3 regions of the Bradyrhizobium sp. USDA 376 genome follow, and region 1 is predicted to be linked to each of the others. Evidence: riboswitches for the same ligand, from Rfam matches in the RefSeq annotation. Region 1 holds a riboswitch; each other region holds the start of a gene.

What was found. Region 1 has a riboswitch for cobalamin ahead of ACVJ19_RS23610 (TonB-dependent receptor). Riboswitches for the same ligand answer to the same signal wherever they lie in the genome.
Region 2: linked by a shared signal. The riboswitch ahead of ACVJ19_RS31270 (TonB-dependent receptor) and the one ahead of ACVJ19_RS23610 (TonB-dependent receptor) in region 1 are both predicted to bind cobalamin.
Region 3: linked by a shared signal. The riboswitch ahead of metE (5-methyltetrahydropteroyltriglutamate--homocysteine S-methyltransferase) and the one ahead of ACVJ19_RS23610 (TonB-dependent receptor) in region 1 are both predicted to bind cobalamin.

What each region holds. Positions count from the first base shown of each region.
Region 1 covers NZ_JBSSGN010000001.1:5,057,270-5,063,280, forward strand. Annotated here, with positions in the region: gene cobF (precorrin-6A synthase (deacetylating)) at 1-631, shown strand, start outside; gene cobT (nicotinate-nucleotide--dimethylbenzimidazole phosphoribosyltransferase) at 642-1,691, shown strand; gene ACVJ19_RS23605 (histidine phosphatase family protein) at 1,684-2,256, opposite strand; cobalamin riboswitch at 2,329-2,530, shown strand; gene ACVJ19_RS23610 (TonB-dependent receptor) at 2,646-4,997, shown strand; gene ACVJ19_RS23615 (PepSY domain-containing protein) at 5,010-6,011, shown strand, end outside.
Region 2 covers NZ_JBSSGN010000001.1:6,721,236-6,727,246, forward strand. Annotated here, with positions in the region: gene ACVJ19_RS31270 (TonB-dependent receptor) at 1-1,725, opposite strand, end outside; cobalamin riboswitch at 1,839-2,036, opposite strand; gene ACVJ19_RS31275 (hypothetical protein) at 2,101-2,322, opposite strand; gene ACVJ19_RS31280 (hypothetical protein) at 2,812-3,024, opposite strand; gene ACVJ19_RS31285 (hypothetical protein) at 3,178-3,354, opposite strand; gene ACVJ19_RS31290 (adenylate/guanylate cyclase domain-containing protein) at 3,482-5,218, opposite strand; gene ACVJ19_RS31295 (lytic transglycosylase domain-containing protein) at 5,537-6,011, shown strand, end outside.
Region 3 covers NZ_JBSSGN010000001.1:9,187,582-9,193,592, forward strand. Annotated here, with positions in the region: gene ACVJ19_RS43180 (hypothetical protein) at 98-304, opposite strand; gene metE (5-methyltetrahydropteroyltriglutamate--homocysteine S-methyltransferase) at 2,334-4,679, opposite strand; cobalamin riboswitch at 4,781-4,982, opposite strand; gene ACVJ19_RS43190 (hypothetical protein) at 5,334-5,624, shown strand; gene ACVJ19_RS43195 (hypothetical protein) at 5,970-6,011, shown strand, end outside.

The DNA.
Region 1 (6,011 bases):
GTCCGATCTCGCGGATCTCAGGCGGACGATCTGCACAGACGTGCTCACCAACAAAGCGACGCGCATCGTTGAGTTCGACCTTCCTGTGCGTGATGCAGCCGAGGCGGACTACCGCAAGGGTGTGGATGATTGGCACGATGCCGTGGCCGCCGCGTGGTCGCAGACCATTGCAGGCCATCTCGGCGGTGACGGCAAGGTCGCGCTGCTGATCTGGGGCGATCCTTCGCTCTATGACTCCTCGCTGCGTATTGCGCGCCGGCTCGATCCCTTGCCTGACATCGAGGTCGTGCCCGGCATCACATCGATCCAGGCGCTGTGCGCGGCGCATGCGCTGCCGCTCAACGATATCGGCGAGCCCTTTCTGGTCACGACAGGCCGTCGCTTGCGCGAAGCCGGCTGGCCGCAGGGCGTCGATACGGTGGTCGTGATGCTCGACGGCGGCACCGCATTCCAGTCGCTCGATCCGGCCGGCCTGCATATCTGGTGGGGCGCCTATCTCGGCATGCCCGATCAGATCGTCATATCCGGCGCGCTCACCGACGCGGGCCCGCGCATCGTCGCTGCGCGGCAGGAGGCGCGCGAGCGGCACGGCTGGATCATGGACAGCTACATCCTCAAGCGCAGGCCGTAAGCGAGGCAGCATGCTCCCCGACTGGGTCACCCGGAAATGCCCCGAGATCTCCGCGGTCCATCGCGATGCGGCGATCGCGCGTCAGGCACAGCTCACAAAGCCGACCGGCGCGCTCGGCCGGCTCGAGCAGCTCGCGATCGAGCTCGCCGGCCTGCAAGCGAGCGAACAGCCGCGTGCCGCGCGCGTGCCCATCATCATCTTCGCCGGTGATCACGGCATCGTCGCGCAGGGCGTGTCGGCCTATCCGCAGGCCGTCACCATCGCGATGATGGCGAATTTTGCCTCGGGCGGCGCCGCGATCTCGGTGCTGGCGCGCGAGCTGGGTTCAAACCTGGAAGTCGTTGACGCCGGCACGCTGGCGGCGGCGATGCCTGATATCATCACCGACAAGCCGCGTCACGGCACGCGCGATTTCAGCGTCGAAGCTGCGCTCACGCCTGCGGAGCTGGCCTTCGCCTTCGAAGCCGGCCAGCGCGCGGTTGCGCGCGCCGAGGCTAGCCGGCCTGACCTTCTGATCTTCGGCGAGATGGGCATTGGCAACACCACGACCTCCGCGGCGATTGCGGCGAGCCTGCTCGGCATCAGTGCCGAGGAGATCGCAGGCAGCGGCACCGGTGTCGACGCCGCCGGTCGCGCGCACAAGGCGCGCGTGATCGATGCCGCGATTGCGCGCCATGGCGTTGCGGGCGCGCCGCCCGAAAAGATCCTGTGTGCCGTCGGCGGTCTCGAGATCGCGGCGATCGCGGGCGCCATCATTGCGGCTGCGCAGCGCCGCATCCCTGTGTTGATCGACGGCTTCATCGTGTCGGTCGCGGCGCTGGCGGCGGTGCGGCTCAATCCGTCGTGCCAGCCGTTCCTGCTGCCCTCGCATCAATCGGCGGAGCAGGGACATCGCCTCGTGCTTCGCGCGCTGAACGTGCAACCGCTGATCAGCCTCGATCTCAGGCTCGGCGAAGGATCGGGCGCCGCCATCGCGTTGCCGCTGGTGCGGTCGGCCTGCGCGCTCCACAATGGCATGGCGACTTTTGCGCAGGCCAACGTGCCGGATCGGCCTAGCTGATCCGCTGATTGACGGAGACCACCCGCCAGCCGGTCGCGAGCCGGTCGATCCGGGTCAGCGACAGCGGATCGATCACGAAGCGCAACGCCGCTTCCGGTGTCAGATCGAGCGCGATGCACAGCGCGGCGCGGATCGTGCCTGAATGCACGACGAGCGTTGCCGATCCGGCTCCGATCCGCGACAGTCCGAGTCGGACGCGCGCGACCTGATCCTCAAAGCTCTCGCCGCCCGGTGGTCTCTGGTGTGCGGGATCGCTCCAGAATTGTACGTAGGCCTCGCCGCCGCTCGCTGCCAGTTCGTCATGTCGCCGGCCGGTCCAGCCGCCGAAATCCTGTTCGCCGAATTCGTCCACCAGTTCCGGTTCGAGCCCCAGCGCGCGCGCCGTCTCTACCGTGCGCCGGGAAGGGCTCGCATAGCTCGCAGCATCCCGCGGCAAGCGCGGCCGCAGCGCTTCGAGCTGCGCGCGATCGGTCAGGTCCGCCGGTGCATCGGCGGCATGGATCGTCCCTTTGACGCCGTCGACGGGTGCATGTCGGATCAGCCAGAGGAAGGTCGCGCCTTCCATGCAAATCTCCAAGGAAGTTGGTCGCTGTGGCAATAACGCCGCAACTGGTACATTGACTCTGTCTTGCTGGTAATCCTAGATGCTCGCGACGGTTTCCCCGAGAGGGGATGAAAAGGGAATGCGGTGCGGGGACGTTGTCCCCAATGCCGTGGCTGCCCCCGCAACTGTGAGCGGATAATCCTTCGTCAGAAGCCACTGGGTCCTCGGTCCCGGGAAGGCGACGAAGCGGTCGTGACCCGCGAGCCAGGAGACCTGCCGTCAGCCGTGGTCACACGCGAAGATGTCGGTCGGGGAGTACAGACATTCGGCTTCATCGGAAGGCTGACAAGCCCAGGGTGAGACCTCGTTCGCTGTGACGTGCCACTGACGTCATACCGAGGTCCAAGACCGTGTCTTCTTCTATCCGTATTGTACGACCGCGCAGCGTTCTGCTCGCTTCCGCCGCGTTCACATCCCTTGCCGCTCTCGATCTGCCCGCCGCGCTGGCGCAGCAGGCCCGCGAGCCGCTCCCGCCCGTGGAGGTCTCGCCACCGCAATCCCGCAAGCCGGTCAAGCCGGCTGCCCGGGAGGCCCAGATAGCGCGCCGCGCGGCAGCGCGCAGGCCGGTGCCCGCATCCGTGGCGCCCAAGCCCGCCGTGCCAGCTGCGGCGGCGCAGACGCCGCTCAACACCAATGCGGTGGCCGAAAGCGCCTCGCGGCTCGGCCTGACCGTGCGGGAGATACCGGCGACCGTCGAAGTCATCTCGGCCCAGACCATGCGCGAGCAGGGCTATCGCACCGTGTCCGAGGTGGCCCAGGGCGCGGTCGGCGTCACCTCCGGCGACGCGCCGGGGGAGCCGGCGGGCTTCTCGATGCGCGGCTTCACCAACAGCCAGATCAACACGCTCTACAACGGCATCAAGATCGGCCCGCAGAACATGACCTCGCGGATCATGGACACGGCCAATCTGGAGGCCGTGGAATTTTTGAAGGGCCCGGCCTCGCTTATCTCGGGCGAGGGCGCCGCCGGCGGCGCGATCAACCTCGTCACCAAGCAGCCGCACACCGGAGCGATCCGCAACGAAGCGGACTTCTCGTACGACTCCCTGAACTCGTTCCGTGCGCATTACGGCTCGGGCGGCAGCACCAACGTTCAAGGCCTCGACTACCGCTTCGACATCAGCCGCTCCTCGCTCAACGGTTTTGTCGACGACACCTATACCAAGACGCTCGATGTCTCGGGCCAGCTGAACTACCGCGTCTCCGACAGTCTCAAGGTCTGGGGCGCGATCGAGTATCGCGAGGATCGCGGAAAGGCCTATTGGGGCGCGCCGCTGGTGCCGGTCGCCTTCAGCGGATCACATGCGACGGCAGGGATTGTCTCGGGCACCTACTTCAACAGAACCGACCTCGGGGCCGTCACGATCGACGACCGCACCTTCAACACCAATTACAACGTTCTCGACAACCGCAACGTGGCGCAGGAGGTCTGGCTGCGCGGCGGCTTCGAGCTGAAGCTGGCGCCTGACCTGACGCTGAAGAGCCAGGCCTATGGCTATGGCGCGGAGCGGTCGTGGTTCAACAACGAGATCGAGGCATTCAACTCCGGTACGAACCTGGTCGATCGCGAGCGCTTCTATGTCGCGCATAGCCAGCGGCTGGTCGGCAACATCACCGACCTGATCTGGGATACGAACATTGCAGGCTTCGACAACCGGATGGTCACGACGCTGTCGTCGAGTTACCTCGATTTCGTCCGGCCGGGGGCAGCGAATTTTCCGGGCGACTCCGTGTCGCTGGTCAATCCTGACCGCGGTTTCTACGGCCTGCTCACGACCAAGCAGCAGACCGCGCGTATCGACAACGAGGCGCTGTCGTTCGAGGATCGGCTGAAGCTGACGCGGACCTTCGCGCTGATCGGCGGTCTGCGCGTCGAGCATATCGGGCTCGACCGCAACTCGACCGACGTCAACGGCCTGGTGAACGCGGGCTTTCCGTTCACCAAGGACTGGGCGCCGGTGACGGGACGCATCGGCTACACCTGGGAGGCCATGCCCGGCCTGACCTTCTTCAGCCAGTACGCGACCGGCGCCGACGTTTCCGCCAACAACATCTTCCTGCTGTTGCCGACCCAGCCGCTCGACCTGACGACGTCGCGCATCTACGAGACGGGCGTCAAGCATCTGTTCTGGGACAACCGGGCGGAGTGGTCGTTCTCGGCCTACGACATCCTGCGCAAGAACGTCTATGCTGCGGCCGGCGGGCAGGCGCTCAACATCGCCGGGCGAGAGGAATCGAAGGGCGTCGAGCTCGCCGCCGCGGTGCGGCCGATCGAGCCTTTGCGGCTGTGGGGCAACATCGCCTATGTCGATGCGCGCTATGCCGACTACAATTTCGCCGGCGGATCGTTCTCGGGCAACACGCCGCCGAACGTGCCGCGCATCGTCGCGAATGCCGGTGCATCGTACCGGTTCTTCACGCCGTGGCCGGTGGAGCTCGGCATCGTCGGCCGGCACGTCGGCGATCGCTACAACACCGACGCCAACACGGTGACGATGAACGCCTACACGGTCGGCGACGTCTATGCGTTCGTCGATATCCCGAAGACCGTCTTCAATGCCGTCGACCAGGCGCGCCTGACCTTCCGGGTGCGCAACTTCACCGACAAGCGCTACGCGATCTGGGGCGATCCGTTCTATCCCGACCAGATCCTCTTGGGCGCGCCGCGCACCTACGAGATCTCGGCGGCGTTCAAATGGTAGGGCGCTGACCACATGATGGGCGCGATCGTCCTGCTGCACCGCTGGCTCGGGATCGCGTTCTGCCTGCTGTTCGCGATGTGGTTCGCGACGGGGATCGTGATGCACTTCGTTCCGTTTCCGTCGCTGGCGGAAGCGGAGCGGGTTGCCGGCCTCGCGCCGGTGGATCGTGGCGAGGTGCGGATCAGCGTTGCCGATGCGGTGGCCGCGAGCGGGATCGCCGATGCTACACGCCTGCGGTTGCTTCAGCGGAGCGACGGGCCGGTCTACATCGTGTCGGGACCCTCGCGCCTGCGCGCGGTTCGTGCCGCTGACGGGCAGGATGCCTCAGTGCGGTCGCCCGAGGTCGCACTCGCCATCGCGCGGGCTCATGCGCGTCAACGCGGGTTCGACGCCGCGCGCGCGGTTGTCGTTGCATACGCTGACTACGACCAATGGAGCGTGCCGAACGGCTTTGATCGCCACCGGCCCTTGTTTCGCGTCGACCTCGGCGATGCCGCCGGCACGGAGGTCTACGTCTCGTCGCGCACCGGCGAAGTCGTGCTGGACACGACGCGAAACGAGCGTGGCTGGAATCTCGCCGGCAGTGTCTTGCACTGGATCTATCCGACGGTCCTCAGGAGCAATTGGGCGCTATGGGACGGCGTGGTCTGGACGCTGTCGCTGCTGGCCCTGATCGCAGCCCTGCTGGGTGCGGTGCTCGGGATCGTGCGGGTCAAGATGCAGGGACGCCAACTCTCGTCGCCTTATCGCGGCTGGCACGCGCTGCATCACATCGTCGGTCTCGTCGCGACCGTCTTCGTGCTGACCTGGATCTTCAGCGGCTGGCTCTCGATGGACCACGGCCGGCTGTTTTCGCGCGGGCAGTTGACGTCAGTCGAAGCCGGCGTGATCGATGCTTTGCCGGACTGGGCGACGGCCTCGTCGCCCGATCGGAAGCCGATGTCGTCCTTGGCCCGCGAAGTCGAATGGTTTGCATTCGACGGCAAGCTCTATCGACGCGAGCGGATCGGTCTC
Region 2 (6,011 bases), 1.7 Mb from region 1:
GATCTCGTTGGCGAGGTCCATCAGATAGAGGCTGCTCTGCAACTGCAGCCCGCCCCCTTTGATGCGCAGCCCGCCCTCGATGTCTTGCGAGGTCTGGGTCTTGAGCTGGAAGGTTTGCGGGATCGGAGCGAAGGTGAAGGGATCGAACGACGGGCCCGACGACACGCGCTCGTCCACGTCAGGCGTGCGGAATGCGCGCGCCGCACGGCCGAACAGCGAGACCATGTCGTTGAGGCGATGCTCCGCGCCGAGATGCAGCGCGTATTGGGTCTCATCGCTCCGCAGCGGGAGCGCGCCGATATCGGTGTTGAAGGGTGCCGCCGGGTCGAAATTGTCGCGTGCGGAGAGACTGACATTCTGCATCCGCGCGCCGTAGGAGATGTCGGTCGTGGGCAGCACACTCAATGTGTGCTGAAAATAGCCCGCAACCGTCTGCTGTCTCAGCGCGTAATTGTGCCAGGGCGCGAGCCCCTGCCCGGCGCCGCGGTTCTGCTGAAAGTTCGCATCGTAATAATCGATGCCGGTCAAGAGCTGCGACGGCATCCCCAGCAGCAGGCTCTTCACGCTGAGGCGCGGCGTGATCGACCATGTCGTCAGACCGGCATCGACATAGGTTGACGTGAAGAGTGCAGGAACCGGCGTTGGGCTGGAGAAGAACGCGCTCTGCTGCTTCTTGTCGCGTACGCCGCCATCGACGATGAGATCGACGCCGTTGACCAAAGTCTTGGTGAAGCCCGCTGTCGCGCTAAACCCCTGCTGGTTGGCGTAGTTGAAGGGCGTGCTGGTCCCCTTCCGATTGGTTGCGAGCTCGTCGACGCCGATCGAGGGATCGACGGTGCGGCCACCCGGCAGTCGCAGCTCCTGATTGTCGCCTGTCACGGTCAGGAACGCGGAGAGGCCAGGTGTCGTATAGTTCAGATTGCCGACGCCGTTCTCCTGGGAATAGCGATTGTTGTCGCGGTAGCCGTCGGTCTTGACGGTGTTGCCGTAAAACGAGGTCGACCATGGACCGGAATTGAGCGAGGTCGAGATGTTGCCAAGCTTCGTATTGAACAAGCCAAAGCCGGCCTCGATGCGCGCGGTCACGGGCGGTCCGCCGATGCCGTTCTTGGTGACGATGTTGATCACGCCACCGACTGCGTTGTCGCCGTAAAGCACCGCGCCCGAATTGCCGCGCGTGATTTCGATGCGCTCGACGGAATTGAGCGGGATGGTGGAGAGGTCCACCTGCGCCATGTCGATGTCGTTCAGCCGCCGGCCGTTGACCAGCACCAGCGTGTTGGCGGTCGCAAAAGCGCCGAAGCCGCGCAGGTCGACGCTGGTCCTGGCGCCGATCGGGCCGCCATAGAGCGTCGTGATCTGGGCGCCCGCTACTTGCGTTGCGATGATCTCGGCAAGGGTCTGCGACGGCGAATGCGCGATGTCCGTGGCCGTGATGACGGTCGTAGCGGCCCCGACGATACCCCCGTTGCTGGCGGCAGCCGCATTGCCGGAGCCGGATGAGCCGGCGCCGCTCGACGGCGCACGCCTCCTCACCACGTCGCCATCGCCCGTCGCCCTGGCGCGGGTGCGGTTCTGATCGTCGGAGTTGGTCACCTCGACCGGCGGCAGCTGCTCGTTGGCAGCCTGCTGCGCCCGGGCGACGGAGAGATCGAGCGAATGGAGGTAAATGGATGCGACAAGGCCGGCGCTGAGGCGCCTGGCGGCAGAGACAATGCGGGACACAGTTGTAACCTCGGTATGACGTCAGTGGCACGTCACAGCGAACGAGGTTTCACGCGGAGCGATGGATTGCTCGTGTGAAGCTAATGTCTGTACTCCCCGACCGACATCTTCGCGTGTGACCACGGCTGACGGCAGGTCTCCTGGCTCGCGGGTCGTTACCTCTACGTCGCCTTCCCAGGACCGAGATTCCCAGTGGCATATGACGAAAGATTCACCGCTTACAGTTGCGGGGGCAGCCGTGGTTTTGGGAAAATCCCGCACCACGTTCCCTTTTGATCTCCATGAGGAGAACCGTCACCGATCAATCTACGGGGCGTTCGCAGGTTGAGTCAATCGACCGGTCGAACGATGAGCCCGAACGTCAGGCGAACACGATCACACCGGCTCCCGCTCCGCCTGCGTCCTGATCATCGCCCGCTCGCCGGCGTCGACGAGCTGGCCGATGCCGGTGCGGCCTGCCAGCGCACAGCGGATGATGTTTTCAGCGACCGATCTGCGGAAGTCGTGGTCCTCGCCGTCGGGGCGATTGCGGCAGACCCGGTCCAGTGCCAGCTTCATGTTGATGCGGGTGCGGGTGTCGAAATGCTCGCTGATCATTCGCACAGCCTCGATCGCGTTGATGTCGGAGGCGGAAACGCTTCGGTGACCGGCCGGGTTCCAAAACGCAAGCGAGCGATGTGTCGGCCGTCTAGGTCCGGCCTCTCGGACGCTGCGCCTGAGCCCAGGCCGCAGCCACGTCGCGCGGCGGAACGTCGACGCGCCGGATTGGCGTCAACTCGCCGGAGGCAGAAACGATCGCGGTCTCCTCGCGGCGACAGCGCGGGCACACGAAGCGAACCTCATGCGGGGACGCCGACCAGCTCGAACGTTTCACATTGGCGGCCATCGGCCAGGCCTCGCATTGCGAGCAAGACACCAGAAACCGCCCGGGATCGAGCATACCCATTCCATCGGACTCCGCGTCCTGCCCGCTCCTTCAATGATTAACCCATGTGAATCGTTCCGGTGCCCAAGCACCGCCCGCCTCATGCCGTGCGGCGCCAACGGACTCGCTGTTCCCGATCCGCCGGCATCCGGCTGAAAGGCTCAGTGCGCGCCCTTGAGGGTGCAGGAGGTGGTGCAGGTGACCGTGGTGCCGTGGTCGCACGCCTTGCAGGCGGCCACGCACTGGTTCATGTCGCGCGCATTGTACGAGCTGTAGTTCCGCATCGGGCAGGTCGAGGTCGACCCGGTGATGTCCTGTTCCTGGTTGCAGGCTGCCATTGCGAGCGCGAGAACAAGGACTGCAAGAAGGCGCATGGGATTGCCCTGTAGAGAGTGGCAAAGCGACGTCAGCGAGGCACGTTGCACCGCAACGGACCCCTGCATTCCCACCGCGAGCAACCGTGGAAGCCCCGCGCTCGCATCCCTGGAGGATGCGCGCCAAAGATTAAAAACGGATTGCAGCCGGCGTCAGGCCGCAGTTTTCGTCGCGATCACCTGCCGCATGTCCACCGCGAGTTGGCGGTACTGTTCTGACAGTTTCAGATAGAATGCGCGCTTGGTGCTGTCGGTGGCGAGCTTGGCGATCAGCTCGCATTCGGCCGTGAGCGTCTCGAACCGTTCCAGCCTGTCCTCAAGTTCTGTCATCGGCGTGTCCCCATCAAACGCCACAAGGACCAATGAGCCTAAGCCCCGGAAATAGGTCACGGCGAACATGGTTATGGGGTAGCATCAATTTTCGTCGGCGCAGGCGGCGAGAAGAGGATGCCGCTACCTATTTCTGCTCCAACCGCCAGGCGCCGTCCCAGCCCTCCTCCGGCGGATTGGCCTCCAACTGCGCGATGCGATCGAGCAGCGTGCGCGAGGGACCATCGCCAGGCACAGCTTCGAGCGCCGCGTTGAAGGCGGCACGGGCTTCGGCGAAGCGGCAGGTGCGATAGGCGGCAAGACCTTCGGCATAATGCTCTCGCAGGCTCGCTTGCGCCTCCGTCAGCGCGCCTGCCCTGCCGATCACCTCGAAGATCGCCTGCGGCGCGCTCTGGCCGGCGACCGCGAGACGATCGATCTCGCGCAGCTCGAGATGCGCGCCGATCGCATCCGCCGTCGCCTGCGCGATCAGGATGCGGGTGCCGTAGACCTTGTTGACGGCCTCGAGCCGCGAGGCGAGGTTCACGGCATCGCCCATCACGGTGAAGCTCATCATCAACTCGGAGCCGATGCTGCCGGTCAGGACCTCGCCGGTGGCAATGCCGATCCGCAGGTCGCACAGTGCGGGCATGGCGCGGATGCCGAGCAGATCCGGCAGCTGCTTCTGCAGCGCGGGCACCTCATCGGCCATCTCGACGGCGGCAAGGCCGGCGAGCAGCGCCGGCTCGTCCCCTTCGATGAAGGGCGGGCCCCAATAGGCCATGATGGCGTCGCCGATATATTTGTCGATCACGCCGCGATTGTTCCTCACGGGAGCGGACATGACCGTGAAATAGTGGTTCATCACCTTGACGAGGCCGCGCGGGGTCATGCCCTCGCTCATCGAGGTGAAGCCGCTCATGTCGCAGAACATGATGGTCATCACCCGGCGCTGGCCGTCGATGGCGACCTCCGGCCGCTCGATCAGGCCCTGCACCACCTTGGGATCGATGTAGCGGCCAAAAGTCTCGCGGATGCGCTCGTTGTGGCGGAGTTGCTCGATCATGCGGTTGAAGGCGGCGGCGAGCTCGCCGATCTCGTCCCGCGTGGAGACGGTGATTGGCTTGTCGAAGTGGCCCGCCTCGACCTCGCGGGTGCCGGCCAGCAGGAGCCGCACCGGGCGGGTAATGCCGCTCGAGACCAGCAGCGCAAAGACAAATCCCACGACGGCGGCGAGGACGGTGACCAGGCCCGAGATGAGGATCGCCTGATGTTGACGGCCAATCACCGTCGCCGTGGAGGCAAAGACCTGCTTGAGCATGTCGCCACGGATGGCGTCGATCTTCTGGTTGAATTGGTCGCGCAGCGCGTCGATATGCTCGAGCGTGGCGCGGGCCTCCGCCATCTGCTGTGCGTCGATCTGCTTGAGGAGCTTTGCGTGGTCCGCGTTCTGATCGCGGCGCAGCTCGCTGACGGCGGTCTCGATGCGGGTCTCGATCCGCGCCAGCGCGGCATTGTCCGATGGCGTCCTGGTATCATCGATGATCGCATTGATCAGCTTGCGCGCGCCCTCGGCCTCTTCCTCGATCTTGCGGTCCGCTTCCTCGAACTCGCGCAGGCGCGCCGCGTAGGCCTCCTCGTCCGAGGACGCCTGCATCTTCATCATGATCATCCGCCGCAGCGCCACCGATCGCTCCAGCGAACGGATGTTGGCGCGCGCCAGGTCGCCATAGGCCGGGATGTAGCGATTGGTCAGCTCGTCAAGGAGGACGCCGACCTGGCTCGACATCACCATCGACAGGATCGAGGTGACCAGCATCAGAACGATGAGTCCGAGGGCGATGCCGACAATCTTGCGCCGGATCGACTGGTTGAAAATCGGCATAGGTGCGGGGCAAAGGCTGCAACGATGGTTTAGGGAACTCAATACACCGGATTTGGCACCGGGAACACGCGCAATCTGGCCGCGGCGACGCTCCAGACGCGCACAACCGTCGTGCGAGCCCAAATCGTTAACAAAGGTTAAAGCACCTGCCCTTTTCTCCTTTGCGGAAGTTCCCTTGCCTCATCCGTATTTTGCCGCATTGTTGCGACAGCGTGAGAAATGCGAAACGATGCCGTGGCATCGTTTGGTGTCTTTGATTCTCAAGCCGCATACGATCGCGGACCTTGGTTTGTAGTGGTTTCGCAGGGGGACCATCCAATGAACCAGTGCCTACGCTCGCTCGCGTGTGTCGTTGCCGTGGCCGCTTTGGCCCTCCTTCCGTCGGAGCTGGCGGCGAAGAGCAGTCACAAGTCGCATGCGTCGAAGAAGACGCATGAGGCGAAAGCCGGCAAGCAGCGCCATGCCGCGGCAAAATCCCGCCATGGCAAGCATGCCGAGGCCAAGCGCAAGTCGAAGAAGCAGGACGACGAGCGCGCGGACAAGCCGGCCGCGCCGCCGCTCACCGGCGATCTCGCCGCGCTGAAGGACGCGATCGATCTCGCGCGCAGGGGCAAGACCGACGACGCGAGCGCGGCGCGCGACCGCATCGCCGACCCCGCCGGTCAGAAGCTCGCCGACTGGTTCATGCTGCGCCATTCCGAGAGCACCGCGAATTTCAAGCGCTACGCCGGCTTCCTCGCCGCCAACCCGGACTGGCCGAGCAGCGCGCTTCTGCGCCGCCGCGCCGAGGCCC
Region 3 (6,011 bases), 4.1 Mb from region 1:
CCTTAAACTTCCTTGGAAACCCGGAAAGTGCGACGCCCTTGCAACTCAGGAGAGCTCGTCCTCGCGGAATGCTCGAAGATGATGTGGACGGATTGGCTCATGCAGGCGGTGTTCGAAGCTCCAGTACATCGGCGAAGATTGTCCAATCGCGGACCCGCCTTTGCCGGCAGAAATCGGTCTCCGCCTGCTGAGCAGCAGCACTCAGCGAGGCGGCATCGACCTTGAATGCTGCCTGGCACGCACGATGCTCGCCGCCGGCATCGTCGCAAACGATCTTCATAAACCGGACGCTAAATGAAGGCATGCCCCCTCTCTTTGTGTGGTTTGCTTATCCACTATTCTGCCATTCGCGCGGGGAGTATTTGATTTGCCTCAAGGAGCATCCCAAGAGGTCTGTCTGATCCTCCGAAGATAGGCCAAGAAAGTCCGCCGTGAACTTTACGAGTTGTCCGCGATAGTCTTGTGAACGACTGCCGCAAGTGCAGGCTTATCGCGGGCTGATTTCTGCCATGCGCCGGCGGCTATGCGCGCAAGCGATCGCTGGGCACCAAGAACCCCGAACTTGCATCGGCGGTCCACCTGAAGACGCGATTGCAGAAGCCGCTCATCACGCTTGTCCTAGCCCACGTTTCGATAAGCCCGGTCCAGGACTTCAGCGCCGGAGCTTAAGGTCTATCAGCGCCCGGCAAGGCCACCGAGTGAAAGGCGAAGCATCAATTGACCGTCGGCGTGCACGGAGCAATGGCGAAAAGTTGTCCTAGCCATGGGCGTGGGTTGCACCTCAATTCAACGCGTTGGTCTGTTGCAGAGAACGCGAGGCGCTGGCTGAAGCGCGAGTTCGGAACATGTCGACGAGCGTCTGCGGCTGGTAGCGGTCACGAGCCTCCGATCCCGGACGCGCACAACTTTTTGACAAGCATCAATGCTGCAGCGGCTGCCTCTGATAGAAGTGGTCTTCTAGTAAGGTCAGACGCACGGCGGACCGAAATGCTTGACGCCCATGATGCTTTCTTGCCCGGGTACCCGCTGCCGTTCCTAGGACTGCTACCAGACGCAGCCGCAGCCGCGCGGCGGCCAATGACCGGCCACATGATAAATTGCGCCGACTTGCGACGGCATCTACTTTATCGGCCTGCGGGACGGCCCTGCTATGGGCTCAGAGCGATGCCGCCCATCTAACGGTGTTAAGAAAATGCGCGCGTGAGGGAGGCCCCCCACACACAACCAACACGATGACGCCGGAGGATAAGGAGATGTGTCTCACCAACAAGGGACGTGATATGACAGACGGCCGGACCATTTACCCTGCTCCGGGCCGGATTACTGGAGCTGGAGTCCAGTCTAACTTGTGCAGCACAGCTACAAATATCAACGGCCGAGGCCTTGAGCTGATCCAAATCAATTCGACCAAAGCTCAGATGTCGTTTCGTGGCGCAGATCTAAATATTTCAGTTCGCGAGCGGATCATGTTTCGTCACAACAGCGCATGGCCGATAGCCCTCCGCCGCGGCTGACGCGATCGAGAACGCGGGCCATCCGAACGTTATCGGCTTGGGCCCGTCCGCGCAGAACCCAAGCGATGTGCGCGGTGTTAACAAGGTTATCTGAATTTGTCACCCCGCAGCTATGAACACCGCCCAGCATCTAATGATCTGACATGGGAGCAGCTTGGAAAGGCGCCGCCCTTCGATCAGGATCTGGAGATTGCCGTGATCGAGGGTAATTCAATTCACCGGGTGGTCTTTCCTTGCCGCCGGATCTTCGGCGGATGGATCAACGCGAATACCGGAGAGCAAATCGCTGTGCGGCCGACGCATTGGCGTATCTGGCCCGGATAGCCGTTATTCCAAATGGATTGGCGTGAGTTGGGGTACGGAGTGCCTTTGACGTCCTCTCTTCGGAAACTATCTAGCGTGGATTGATTGAGGGAGCCTGACGGCATCTCCGAGCGGACCGAATCCGCGCCGGTGCCTTGCGGTGTCCGTCAAGCATTAGTTTTCTCATTGCTGTCGCGGCCGTTGCCAACGTGCCCATGAGCGACAAATCACAGCCTAGACGGCCGCGTACCATGGCATGATTGAGCTGCGGCACTTCTGCTTGAATGGGTCGCAGATTTTCGGCGAATGTCGTCGCCTTGATCGAGCAGCCGGCAATTCTCCCGCGGCCGACGAAACTAGCGTAACGCGTCACCATCTTTTCTCCGAGACCGTACCTTCCCCGGTCCACGAAGTGGACCGGGCATTTTGTCAGCGGCAAGGATAGCCTCGATAATGTGGAAAGCGTAAATCACCATAACCCAATTAGCTTTGTCGAGAACAGACCGGAGCTCGGGATCAACGGATTTGCGGATCGGATGCAGCGCGCAGTTCGCGCGCGGCAGCGACCATGTTGGCGAGCGCAGGCCGAACCTCCTCCCATTTGCGCGTTTTTAGGCCGCAGTCCGGATTGACCCAGAGCTGAGAATCCTGCAAGCGCGTCCGAGCTAGCACGATCAGCTCCTTCATTTCGTCCGTCTCGGGAACGCGCGGAGAGTGAATGTCGTACACGCCCGGTCCGATTTGATTTGGATATTCGTACCTCCTGAACGCATCCAGCAGCTCCATTTTCGATCGCGACGTCTCGATTGAAATGACATCCGCATCCATTGCAGCGATCGCACCGATGATGTCGTTAAACTCTGAGTAGCACATATGTGTATGGATTTGCGTTTGATCGGTAACGCCCGATGAGCAGATGCGGAAGCAATCTCCGGCCCAATCGAGATATGCCTTCCAGTCCGACCGGCGCAATGGCAATCCTTCGCGAAGTGCAGCTTCGTCGATCTGTATCATCGCCGCACCGGCATTCTCGAGATCGCGGACTTCATCGCGCATCGCGAGCGCAAGCTGACGGCAGACCTCGCTTCTAGGAATATCATCGCGAACAAACGACCAGTTCAGGATCGTCACCGGTCCGGTCAACATCGCCTTCATCGGCTTACTAGTTAGTGATTGCGCGTAGCGCCACCATTCCACGGTGATCGGCTTCGGCCGCACTACATCGCCAAACAGGATCGGGGGCCTAACGCAGCGCGAACCATAGGACTGAACCCATCCATTCCTTGTAAATGCGAAGCCGGCGAGTTGCTCGCTGAAGTACTGCACCATGTCATTACGCTCGAATTCGCCATGAACGAGGACGTCAAGACCGATGTCCTCCTGCCAACGTACGGCGCGGGCTATCTCCTCTTTGAGGAACCTGTCGTATTGCTCCTCGCTCATCGCACCTCGCGCATGCGCCGCGCGAGCATTTCGCACCGCTGTGGTCTGCGGAAACGATCCTATCGTCGTGGTGGGAAAAGCCGGTAGTCCAAAGCGTTCCCTTTGGATCTCGGAACGACGGGCAAACGGGGTGGCGCGCTGGCGCATCGTCTGATCGATCGCCCTCATTCGGACAGCGACGTTGGCATTATGGATCTTCGGCGAGGTCCGGCGGGCAGTCGCAGCGCATTCCGACTCGGCAAGAGCTAGCCCAACATTCTGGTCGCCTGCGAGTACCCGCGCCAGGATCGCAAGCTCACGCATCTTCTGAACCGAGAAAGCAAGCCAGCTCTTGACGTCGGACGCGAGCCCGGTCTCGAGTTCAACATCGACCGGCACGTGAAGCAGCGAGCAGGATGGAGCGAGCTGTACACGGTGCCTGCCAAGCTTCGCAATCGAGGGCTTCAGCCGCTGACGGAGCGACGGCAAGTTCGACCGCCACACATTCCGGCCGTCGATGACACCGAGCGACATGACGAGATCACTTCGGCCGTCAGCAACGATCTGATCCAATAGTTCTGGCGCTCGAACCAAATCGACGTGCAGACCGGAAATTGGCAGGCTCAAGGCAGTATCCAGATTGTCGCCTAGGGCGCCGAAATAGCTCGCAAGCATGATCTTGATAGCGGGTCCCTCCTTTGCGAACCGGTTATAGGCGTGCAGCAACGAATTTCGCGCCGCCTCATCCAGATCAAGGACCAGGCAGGGCTCGTCAAACTGAACCCAACTTGCCCCTCGTTTGGCTAATTCATGCAGAAGGTCGATATAGACGGGTATCAGATCATCGAGGAGAGAGAGGGGCTGGAACGCACTATCGGTACTCTTGCCGAGCTTTAAAAATGTGACCGGCCCGATCAGGACAGGGCGGGTCTGAAAGCCAAGAGCCCTCGCTTCCTCATACTCTTCGACGGGTTTGCGAGAGCACAGTCTGAACGCCTGTCCCCGGTAAAACTCAGGAACCATGTAGTGGTAGTTGGTATCGAACCACTTGGTCATTTCCTGCGCGGGCACGCCAGATCCCCGCGGGCTCTGGGCGCAACTCGCATCCTGCTCGCCGCATTGCGATCCGCGGGCCATGGCGAAGTACGTTTGGAGCGAAACGGATTCTCCGTTCGCGGCGTAGATCTCCGGGATTGCGCCAACCATGACGCTTGTATCGAGCACCTGATCATACAGCGAGAAGTCGTTTGACGGAATGATCGTGACGCCGAGCGATTTTTGACGAGCCCAGTTCGCTGCGCGTAGGCCGAATGCGTCTTCGTGCAACTGCTGTTCACTAATCTTTCCAGCCCAGTAGCTTTCTAGAGCGAGCTTGAGCTCACGCCTTGGGCCGATGCGTGGCGTTCCGAGCGTAGCAACTGGAAGAGAGAGAGGAGACATAGCGTTAACCCCTGTTGGGGACAAAGGCCATGGCGGACGCAGGCAGGAGAAGTCGCGCGTGCGACGGCTGCTTGGCGCACCACCGAGACACCCCGCCCGTGGACCAATATATTGTCGGGGCCGGTCTCCTGGCTTGCTGGTCATCGCTGCTGTCCGGCCTTCCCGAAGCCGTGCAGGCTTCAGCGACATCGTCGGACAGCGGCTCGCCGCTCACAGTTGCGGGGGCAGAGCCGGCATTTGCACCGGCTTCCCTCTTAGCTCCGGATCAATGGGAACCGGAGAACCTCGACGACTTGGATTATCGGCAGGAGAACTCTTCCGTCAACCTCTCAGATTATGTGCAAGCTAATCTGCGACATCCGCTAGCCGAATGACCGTGCATCTCTGTGACTTCACCATCTAGAAACATTCTCTCATCAGAGATGTCATAATCAGACATATCCTTCTCAGATGCCGGATAAGCATCGGAGCTGCCTTGAGGCGGAGCCGCACGCTAAATTGATGAAAGGGACAGAAGCAGCCTGCCGGCGGGAGTACCGACGTTATATCAGAGCGCTTTCAATGCGGCTTTGCGATTTCCAGAGGTTCGCCCAGCACCTCAGCTAGCCAGCTCTTCGCTCAACTAAAGGATCTGCGGCGAATAGGCCAAGGCACGTGGCGAAATTTAGCAACTGGCGAGGGGTTGATTTGCGTGCCACCCAGACTTCAGAGCTGGGATCAAGCCGGCTTGGTGCTTGGCAATCACGCAGCTCGAACGCGGGCGGCACGATAGCGAACCACACAGCTCAATGGCGGCAAACCCACTTCCGTCCACAGGCATCCGGCATCGAGGCGTTCAACTCTTCTGCTAAATATCCGGTGCGGGACATGGATGCACAAGCTGCGGCGGATACGCCAAACAGAAACATCGAAAACATGCAAAGGTCGGAAAGTCGACAAGAGTGACACAAACTCCGTGAAATTTTCCGCCTATTGCCTGGCACGAAGAATGCAGACCCTCGGAATGCCCAGTCTCCTCCTCTGGGCAGGTCCAGCTCAGCCAATTGACGCAGTCGCTGCCGGGGAAGTTAGCTGCGCATGACATAGAGGGGAGCGCCTGCTCGCGCGGGACAGCTAGCGGGTGCATCCCCGTAAACTTCTTGCGATGGCATAGCAGGTTCGAGGTTGCCTGCTTCACAAGATATTTGGATGAAACGCGATAGGCCGAGGGTTATGAAGAGAATGCCTGGAAGACCCGCGCTATGGCTTAGCGTGGTCGGATTTTTAATCTGCCTCGCCTGGCCGGCTGCCATGAGCAATAATATTCGGGCCAGCGACAGTCCCCTTGTCGAA